4 regions of the Bacillus sp. NS1 genome follow, and region 3 is predicted to be linked to each of the others. Evidence: riboswitches for the same ligand, from Rfam matches in the RefSeq annotation. Region 3 holds a riboswitch; each other region holds the start of a gene.
What was found. A riboswitch is a leader RNA that binds a small molecule or an ion and turns the genes downstream of it on or off. The one in region 3 is predicted to bind S-adenosylmethionine.
Positions count from the first base shown of each region.

Region 1: another riboswitch for S-adenosylmethionine. It lies ahead of metN (methionine ABC transporter ATP-binding protein MetN); the one in region 3 lies ahead of mtnW (2,3-diketo-5-methylthiopentyl-1-phosphate enolase).
Region 2: another riboswitch for S-adenosylmethionine. It lies ahead of AC4CV5_RS01265 (5-methyltetrahydropteroyltriglutamate--homocysteine S-methyltransferase); the one in region 3 lies ahead of mtnW (2,3-diketo-5-methylthiopentyl-1-phosphate enolase).
Region 4: another riboswitch for S-adenosylmethionine. It lies ahead of metK (methionine adenosyltransferase); the one in region 3 lies ahead of mtnW (2,3-diketo-5-methylthiopentyl-1-phosphate enolase).

Region 1 is NZ_JBZAZF010000001.1:905,839-908,037, reverse strand. It holds gene metN (methionine ABC transporter ATP-binding protein MetN) at 1-900, opposite strand, end outside; SAM riboswitch class I at 1,008-1,114, opposite strand; gene AC4CV5_RS04540 (SCP2 sterol-binding domain-containing protein) at 1,229-1,573, opposite strand; gene AC4CV5_RS04535 (thioredoxin family protein) at 1,679-1,999, opposite strand; gene AC4CV5_RS04530 (toprim domain-containing protein) at 2,001-2,199, opposite strand, start outside.
Region 2 is NZ_JBZAZF010000001.1:247,106-249,304, forward strand. It holds gene AC4CV5_RS01265 (5-methyltetrahydropteroyltriglutamate--homocysteine S-methyltransferase) at 1-934, opposite strand, end outside; SAM riboswitch class I at 1,019-1,125, opposite strand; gene AC4CV5_RS01270 (LURP-one-related/scramblase family protein) at 1,191-1,679, opposite strand; gene AC4CV5_RS01275 (hypothetical protein) at 1,852-2,130, opposite strand.
Region 3 is NZ_JBZAZF010000002.1:460,439-462,637, reverse strand. It holds gene mtnX (2-hydroxy-3-keto-5-methylthiopentenyl-1-phosphate phosphatase) at 1-218, opposite strand, end outside; gene mtnW (2,3-diketo-5-methylthiopentyl-1-phosphate enolase) at 215-1,432, opposite strand; SAM riboswitch class I at 1,517-1,617, opposite strand; gene mtnE (methionine-glutamine aminotransferase) at 1,659-2,199, opposite strand, start outside.
Region 4 is NZ_JBZAZF010000003.1:42,274-44,472, forward strand. It holds gene pckA (phosphoenolpyruvate carboxykinase (ATP)) at 1-759, opposite strand, end outside; SAM riboswitch class I at 957-1,094, shown strand; gene metK (methionine adenosyltransferase) at 1,262-2,199, shown strand, end outside.

The DNA.
Region 1 (2,199 bases), on a different contig from region 3:
CGAGATTTTCCCTTGCAGAATATTGACGCTGACATTGAAGTTTCTGATCATTTCTGTAATCAGAGGCTGCTCAGCTGAATCACCGACAAATGTGAGCTGAACCATTTTTCCTGATCCTGTTTCATCAAGAAGGTGCTGAAGCGTTTCTTTCGTTTCTTCCGGCTCTGTCACCTGCTGAACAAATCGTTTTGTCATGTCTTCCTTCGGATTTTTGAAGACATCGAGAACTTCGCCTTCTTCCACAACCTTTCCGTTTTCCATAACAGCGACTCTGTTGCAGATTTTGCGGATGACATGCATTTCGTGCGTGATCAGCACAATCGTCAAACCGAGTCTTTCATTAATATCGGACAATAGATCCAAAATTGAATCTGTTGTTTGCGGATCTAATGCTGATGTCGCTTCATCACAAAGGAGAACCTTCGGATTGTTTGCAAGCGCTCTGGCGATTCCAACACGCTGCTTTTGCCCGCCGCTCAGCTGAGACGGATAAGATTTTTCTTTTCCTTCTAATCCGACCAGTTTAATCAGTTCATCGGCGCGCTTGATCCGTTCACTCTTTTTCACCCCGGCAATTTCTAAAGGAAACATGATATTGTCTCTAACGGTGCGCGACCAAAGCAAATTGAAATGCTGGAAAATCATGCTGATTTCATGGCGTGCATTTCTTAAGGCGCGTCCGTTTACTTCATTAATCTTGGTTCCCGCCACTTCCACGGTTCCTGAGGTTGGTTTCTCAAGGCCGTTCAGCAGACGGATTAAGGAACTTTTACCAGCTCCGCTATATCCTATAATTCCAAAAATCTCACCTTTTTTGATGGAAAGCGAGACATTTTGGACAGCATTGACATCTCCGTGTTTCGACTTATAAACTTTTGAAACATCTTGAAGATTGATCAAAGCAATCACCTGCCTTAACACTATTCTAAGAAATCTTCCGGGTTTTTTCTGCAAAAGAAAAGCCTTTCTGCACACTTGAGCAGAAAGGCTTATATAAAATGGCCTTTCTCTCATCTTTCAAAGCTGAACGCTTCGTGTGAATTGGCACCATTTCAACAGCGTTGATGGTTGCCGGGCTTCATAGGGCACTTCCCTCCACCTCTCTTGATAAGAGAAATATATAGTCTTTTTCGTCCGGAAATTCTTAATGTAGAATAGCATGGCGAATGATTAAATGTCAATAAAATAAATGATGTCAACTTTTACTATTATAATAATTTCCTATTTTTTAATTCTTTAAAATTCTCTGAAAAAACCCATTCGTCAGCCAGAGTATAGCTTCTAGTTTTAACAGGGCTCTGAATGACCCCTTCACTTTCAGGCTTCCGCTCTGAATCAGGTGCTGAAGGGAAATATCTCCGTGCAATAAATGAATGATTTCTGTTTGGTTTCCGTAAAAGGTCAGGTTGGACGTTTGGGGCGGAGAAATTTTCTTCATTTCTCCCTGTTCGTTTATTGAGACGGTTAAGGCTTCTGTTTCTCCTTGGAAGGTAATGAGCAATGTTGAAGCGTTCAAAAGGGGTTTTAAAAACAGATGCTGATACTCATCTTCTAAAACTTCCGCTTTCTCCATATGTACAACCTCCTATTTGTTGGTCATACATACACTTCTCTTTTTGGCGCAAGAACCCCTTTATAAAACGAACGACAATTTCATTGGAATGTGCCGAGAAATATGTCATAAATGGGATGCGGAAGATGATTTTTGTTTGATCAGCTCATATAAATAAGAAACCGAATGAAACGCATATCCTCTTTCGACCACTTTTCCGCCTTTAAACAGCAGAAAACAAGGGACGCTTTCAATTTGATACGCTTTTGCGAATGTCGGAGAGTAATTGACATTGTTTTTATAGAAGGCGACATCAGGCAGCATTTCTTTCACCACTGTCAGCATTTTGCTTGCAAGCTGGCAGGTGCCGCAAAACGGAGTATATAAGTAAAGGAGATACACATCATCTGCAATGTGCTCAAGTTCATGTTCTTGGAGTTCTTTCATGCTATACACCTCGGGATTTTCTTTCAAGAAAAATAGTATGGACATTCAAATTCGCGCGCAGCAATACAGAGGCGACATGGTGCCTGGGCGCAGCCGCCACTTCCTTATAGGCTCTGTCGATATGTAGATGGCAGGCTTCGTTAAATTCTCTTTTCAGCTGTTTTCTTAATTTCTCGCCTGATTCATCAGCATCAACTAAT
Region 2 (2,199 bases), on a different contig from region 3:
ATGTGATCAAGCCGAGTACAATCTGGAGATCCTTGCGTTTCACGAAACGGAGCGGATCAAAATTTCCGGAGCGGTCATCATCGTATTCCAAGAACAGCCCGTCCAAATGTAAGCCATCCAAAATCGTTTCAGCTACAGCATCATAGCCTCCTGATGCCGCCCATGTTGAACGGAAGTTGCCGCGGCAAATGTGCATCGTGATTGCTAAATCATCAGGCCGGTCTGCCACTGCATCGTTAATCGTTTTGGCGAACAAGGCAGGCAATGTTTCTGGATCGCCGCCAAGCGCCCGAACAACCTCTCTGCTTTTTTCCTCAAAGAAGAGAGACCATGACGTATCATCAAGCTGAAGATAGCGGCATCCAGCATCATAGAAAGCTCTGATTGCTTTTTTATACGCTTGGGCCAGATCATGAAAGTATTCCTCTTGGTCGTCATAAATCCCTGTATCCGCCTTTTCACCGAAAAACAGCATATTCGGGCTCGGAATCGTCAATTTTGGGGTCGCGTCGCCGGCAATCTCATGTAAAAATTGATAATCGACAAGCGCTGGGTGGCTCGTAAAATCGAGTTTTCCCGTCACTTTGATGCTGCGTGCTTTTGTTTTCGCATTATGGAACTGAATCCCTTCAGACGGGATGAACGGTTCCACACCATCAAGCCCTTCCAGGAAATCATAATGCCACCAAGATCGGCGGAATTCCCCATCTGTTACCACATCGAGACCGATTTCTTTTTGTTTTTCTACAATTCGGGTGATTTCTTGATTTTCGATATCACGAAGCTGATCAGCGGTGATCTCGCCGGCCGCTTTTTTCTGCCGGGCTTCTTTTACCGGAGCAGATCGCAGTAAACTGCCGACATGATCGGCACGGAAAGGAGCTTTGTGTTGTTTTTCTGTTTTTTGTCCTGCAACATTTGTTTGTTGAGCCATGTCATTCGCCTCTTTTCTGTAATGTGTTGAGCATAAAAAAAGCTCTTCCTTTGAGTAAGGAAGAGCTTGAATGGTCAAATCTCCGCCTCATCTGCAAGAACGCAATGTTCTAAAGGATTTAGCACCATTCTGTTTGAAACAGCGGTTGCCGGGTATCATAGGGCCAGTCCCTCCACCTCTCTTGATAAGGTAATCTTCATATTCAGATTTCAATTATCTTAATATTATTACTTTTGGCTCAATTGTCAATGCTTTTTTAGAAAATACTTTCATCTTCATCGTCATATAATACCATATCAAGCACGATAGCGATGGCTGTGCAGATCAGCACATCTTCCTCATTTGCAATCTGCAGATGATACGAATCACCCCAGCTCAGCCACTTCTTGCTCACCGACATCCGGACATTCTTTCCATCTGTCAGCTGGAATTCATCCTTCCACAAGTCACCATCAATTTCCCAGTTGAGCTTAGAAATTTCAAATTTTGGTTTGAAAAACGTCAGTTTCTTCGTGACCTCACAAACTGTTTCCCCGCCAATTGAAATCACATATCGCGGCAATAAAGACATTACTTTTTGTTCTATGGAAACGAGTGTTTTTCCGGTTGAGTCTGTCATTTGTAGCGAGTCCCCTAACGAAAAGAACCGGCCCTCGACCTTGAATGTCTCTTGTTCATCCCGGTCATAAATGTGAAATGCATCTTTAAACGAGAACATTTTTTGTTTCATAAATAATTCGATCATTGCTGAAGTCTCCTTTTGATTTGCCTTGTAAGAGATTACGGCCAGGGGGCAAAAAGGTTTCAAGTTCCCAATCTAGTGACCAGAAACGCGCTGACCGTTTTTTACGAGTAATTAATGTTTCTAAATTAAAAAAGGCTGCATCGTTCAGCAGCCTTTCTTTTGAAATATAGTATTAGGAAAGATGCATCCGGCGTTTTTGGCGGATCGCGTCAAGGTCGATTAGGTTGTTGTGATGAGGTGCGGCTGCTGGAAGAGGGCTTGTCTTTTGCGGTTTGCGGCGATTGTCCTTGCTGAAAGAAAAAAGAAGATAGCCGCATAATGCGATGATAATAAAAAGGATCATTATACATTCCTCCCAAAAAAAGTTTTGGTATTCTCTATTGTACGGATAAAACGTCAAAAAGTATTCAAAAAATTCCAAATTGGTTAAAAATAAATAACTGCCCCTCAAAAACAGTCTAACCTGATAACCTGAAAATAGTCTTGCAAATTGGTGATTGCTCATGTTGGTGATTGGTTC
Region 3 (2,199 bases):
TCCAATACAAATCTTGTAATCTCTTCTTTTAAACTGCTGGGCAGAAGGCCGAACATCCGCCCGACACCTTCTTTGATTGACAGCGTTTTGGAAAGGACGCCGTCTTTTAATGCCGTCCACTCCGGCGGAGCGAATGTTTTCATGATGCTTATAATGTTGTCGTTCATCGTGATGGTTCCGTCAAAATCACAAATAATTAAAGGCTTTCGAGTCGTCATACGGCTTCAACCTTTCCCCATTTATCAAGCGCGAGCTTCAGATTCTTGCATTGTTCGGCTTTTTCATCAATCGGCTGGGCTTCTAAGACAGCATCAATTATGGCTCTGAACGCTTTGCCCCCGCCTTGGGCGCCGTTTGGATGTCCGTGTACGCCTCCCCCGGCGTTAATAATATGATCTATACCGAAATCCCGCATTAAAAGCGGAACCATGCCAGGATGAATGCCTGCTGACGGAACGGCAAATGTTTGGTTAAAGGCATCCTCTCTCACACATTCTTCATGAATCGCCAGCGCATCTTCTTTTGGAAGCGCAACCGAACCGTATGGAGATGGGAAGAGACTAAAGTCAGCACCGCAATACCGGTTTAATTTTCCGAGCAAAAGAGCGTGAGAAAAGCCGTAGAACGGAGAAGACGTAAACGCCCCGCTGACCGCTGGATGTGCCATAATCGGGATTGCGATTTCGGGATCTTCCGCTAGGCTTTGCATGACGTCCAAGCCGTAAGCAAAGACATTAAACAAAAGTGCATCCGCCCCCAATTCGGCAGCGCGTCTCGCTTTGTCTTTCAGATCCGCCGTGCGTCCAGTCAAATTGACCGCATACAGCGTTTTATGTCCGGTTTGCTCATACGTTTCTTTCAATATTTGCTTTCCTTCTGTAATTCTTGTTTCAAAAGGCGCCAGCCCTGTCTCAAAGAAAATTTCATCGTCCTTAATCAAATCAACTCCGCCAAGCGCCTGCTGTCTGAGCTGTTCTTTAATATCACTCAGGTCCCTTCCGATGACCCCTTTAAATATGCTCATTAACAGCGGTCTCTCAAACTCTCCCAGCAGTTTCCGAATGCCGTATACGCCAAACTTCGGTCCCGGCAGTGTGCGCTTAAATGCCTCAGAGAAGTGAAGATCGAGTAATTTAATTTTTCCGTCCAGCGACAGCTTGCCAAACACTGTTGTCAGTAAAGCCGGAATATCCCGAGAGAAATTGATTTCAGGATAGGCGATTGTGATCACCGCTTGTTTTCCTGATGCAGGAGTTCCCTCTCTTTCCTCGACCTTTATCACCCGTCCCTTGTGCTTTTGCATTTGCTCCTGTTTCACTAGAGGCAGATCTGTCCATGAGCCTACTGTCAATCCTGTTGCGATTTGTTCTGCTTTTTTCTCTGTATCGGCTCCCGGTTCGGTCAGGAGATATGTTGCTATTAACTCACTCATGCCTGAGCTCCTTTCATTTACATCCATATAAAAAAACCTCTTCAAACAGCAATCGCGTCTAAAGAGGTTTCGTTTCTCGTCCGAATCTTATCTCTCAGCCGCCAGCTGCAAGAATTAGCACCGTGCTTTATAAGTCGGTTGCCGGGCTTCATCGGGCTCGTCCCTCTGCCTGCTCTTGATAAGAAAATATAGATTTTATAAATTATTTTGAATTATCCCACCGTTATCAAATCTTGTCAATGCTTTTTTGGGTAAACAGGTTCAGTTTCCCAATTCGATAAGCGGCTTCTTTGAGACTTTCTTCACTTGTCAGCAGTCCGACTCTGACGTAGCCCTCGCCATATTCTCCGAAGCCGTTTCCAGCCGCAACCGCCACATTTGCTTTTTCCAGCAAAAGGTCTGAGAACTGCTCGGAAGTATAGCCTTCAGGCACAGGCAGCCATGCAAAAAATGAACCTGCCGGAGCTGTCACATCCCAGCCGATTTCCCGGCATGCAGCGATCCAAGCGTTTCGCCTGCTCTCATATCGGGCATTTTGCTCCGCCACACACGTCTGATCAGCTAGCAGTGCCGCTGCTGCAGCCTCCTGAGTCGCTCTGAAAAGACTGACAAACATGTGGTCTTGATAAAGATTGATTGCTTCAATGACCGAAGCGTTTCCGACGGCAAAGCCGACCCGCCACCCTGCCATGTTATACGTTTTTGACAGCGTGTAAATTTCAATTCCGATATCCTTCGCACCTTCAGTCTGCAAAAAGCTTAACGGT
Region 4 (2,199 bases), on a different contig from region 3:
ATCACCGATCAGTTTGCGGTCAGCATCGGCTGAAAGGGTGGTCTTGCCTGTTCCGGACAATCCGAAGAAAAGGGCGACATCGCCTTTTTCACCGACATTGGCAGAGCAGTGCATGGATAGAATATCTCTTTCAGGGAGCAGGAAATTCATAATGGAGAAAATCGATTTCTTCATTTCTCCAGCATACTCTGTTCCGCCGATTAAAATCGTCCGCTTTTCAAAAGAGACAATAATAAAGGTTTCAGAATGTGTGCCGTCTGTTTTTGGATCCGCTTTGAAATGCGGAGCAGAAAGAATGGTAAACGGTTGTTCAACTGTTTTCTTATCATTGCCCTCCGGTCGGATAAACAGCTGTCTGGCGAATAAATTGTGCCATGCGAACTCATTTACGACGGTGATGGGCAGCCTGTATTTTTCATCTGCTCCGGCAAATCCTTCGAATACAAACAGCTCATCTCGCTGTTTCAGATAGCTGACAACTTTCGTGTACAGCCGCTCAAATGCTTCTTCTGAAATTGGCTGATTCACCGTACCCCAATCGATCTTATTTTTCGTGCTTTCTTCCTTCACGATAAATTTGTCTTTAGGCGAGCGTCCTGTATAAGCGCCTGTTGTCGCCCGAACAGCGCCTGTGGAAGTTAAAATGCCTTCGTTCCGGGATAGTACTTTTTCTGTAAGCTGTGCTGCTGATAAATTATGACGCACATTTGGGCTTGTTAATAAGGCTTGTAGATCAGCGGTTAAATCAACTGAGTTCATATGAAACCTTCCTTTATCGTTTTTTGTGTTTTGCTAATTGTGAATTAGTATAACATATATTTTCAAATAGTCTATACTATTTAACGTTTTTTGTGTGTGCGTTTTCCAATGTTTTCTCTCAATATAGGTGCCTATTTCTTCTGAATCATATTGACATTGCAAACCCTTTTACGATAAGATATTTCATTGAGCGGATACTCTTATCCCGAGCTGGCGGAGGGACAGGCCCTATGAAGCCCAGCAACCGGTTTCTCTGTTATTATTATGTTCAACTGTGTGAGACAACCAAGGTGCTAACCTGTTGCAAGGTTGTATGATTCCTTGAGCGATAAGAGTGAAAGGCACAAAGACCAAACCCTTTCCTCGATGGAAAAGGTTTTTTTATTTCATAAATATGCCAATTAACATTCTCTAATATAACGTTACATTGTATAAGAGGGAGCGAGTTCCGTATCATATATACAAGGTCTTTCGGGAGGCCTTGTGCAGGAGGAAGCAAATCATGAGTAAAAATCGTCGTTTATTTACATCAGAATCTGTTACGGAGGGGCATCCGGATAAAATCTGTGACCAGATTTCTGACAGCATTTTAGATGAAATTTTAAAGAAAGACCCTAACGCGCGTGTTGCTTGTGAAACGTCTGTGACAACTGGTTTGGTTCTTGTCAGCGGAGAGATCACAACATCTACGTATGTTGACATTCCGAAAACGGTTCGTCAAACCATTAAAGAAATCGGATACACACGTGCGAAATACGGATTTGATGCGGAAACTTGTGCAGTTTTAACATCAATTGACGAGCAGTCTGCTGATATCGCAATGGGTGTAGACCAGGCGCTTGAAGCCCGTGAAGGCACAATGAGCGATGAAGAAATTGAAGCGATCGGTGCGGGTGACCAAGGTTTAATGTTCGGTTACGCGTGCAACGAAACAAAAGAGCTTATGCCTCTTCCAATTTCACTTGCTCATAAATTGGCCCGCCGCCTGAGTGAAGTCCGTAAAGAAGATATTCTTCCGTACCTTCGTCCTGACGGCAAAACACAGGTAACAGTTGAGTACGATGAAAATAACAAACCTGTCCGCATTGACGCGATTGTTATTTCAACTCAGCATCACCCTGAAATTACGCTTGAGCAAATCCAGCGCAACATTAAAGAACATGTTATCAATCCGGTTGTTCCTGAAGAGCTGATTGATGAAGAAACAAAATATTTCATCAACCCTACAGGACGTTTCGTTATCGGAGGCCCTCAAGGGGATGCGGGACTTACAGGACGCAAAATCATTGTTGATACGTACGGCGGCTATGCACGCCACGGCGGAGGCGCGTTCTCAGGTAAGGATGCAACGAAGGTAGACCGTTCTGCGGCTTATGCAGCGAGATACGTTGCGAAAAACATCGTTGCGGCTGAGCTTGCTGATTCTTGCGAAGTACAGCT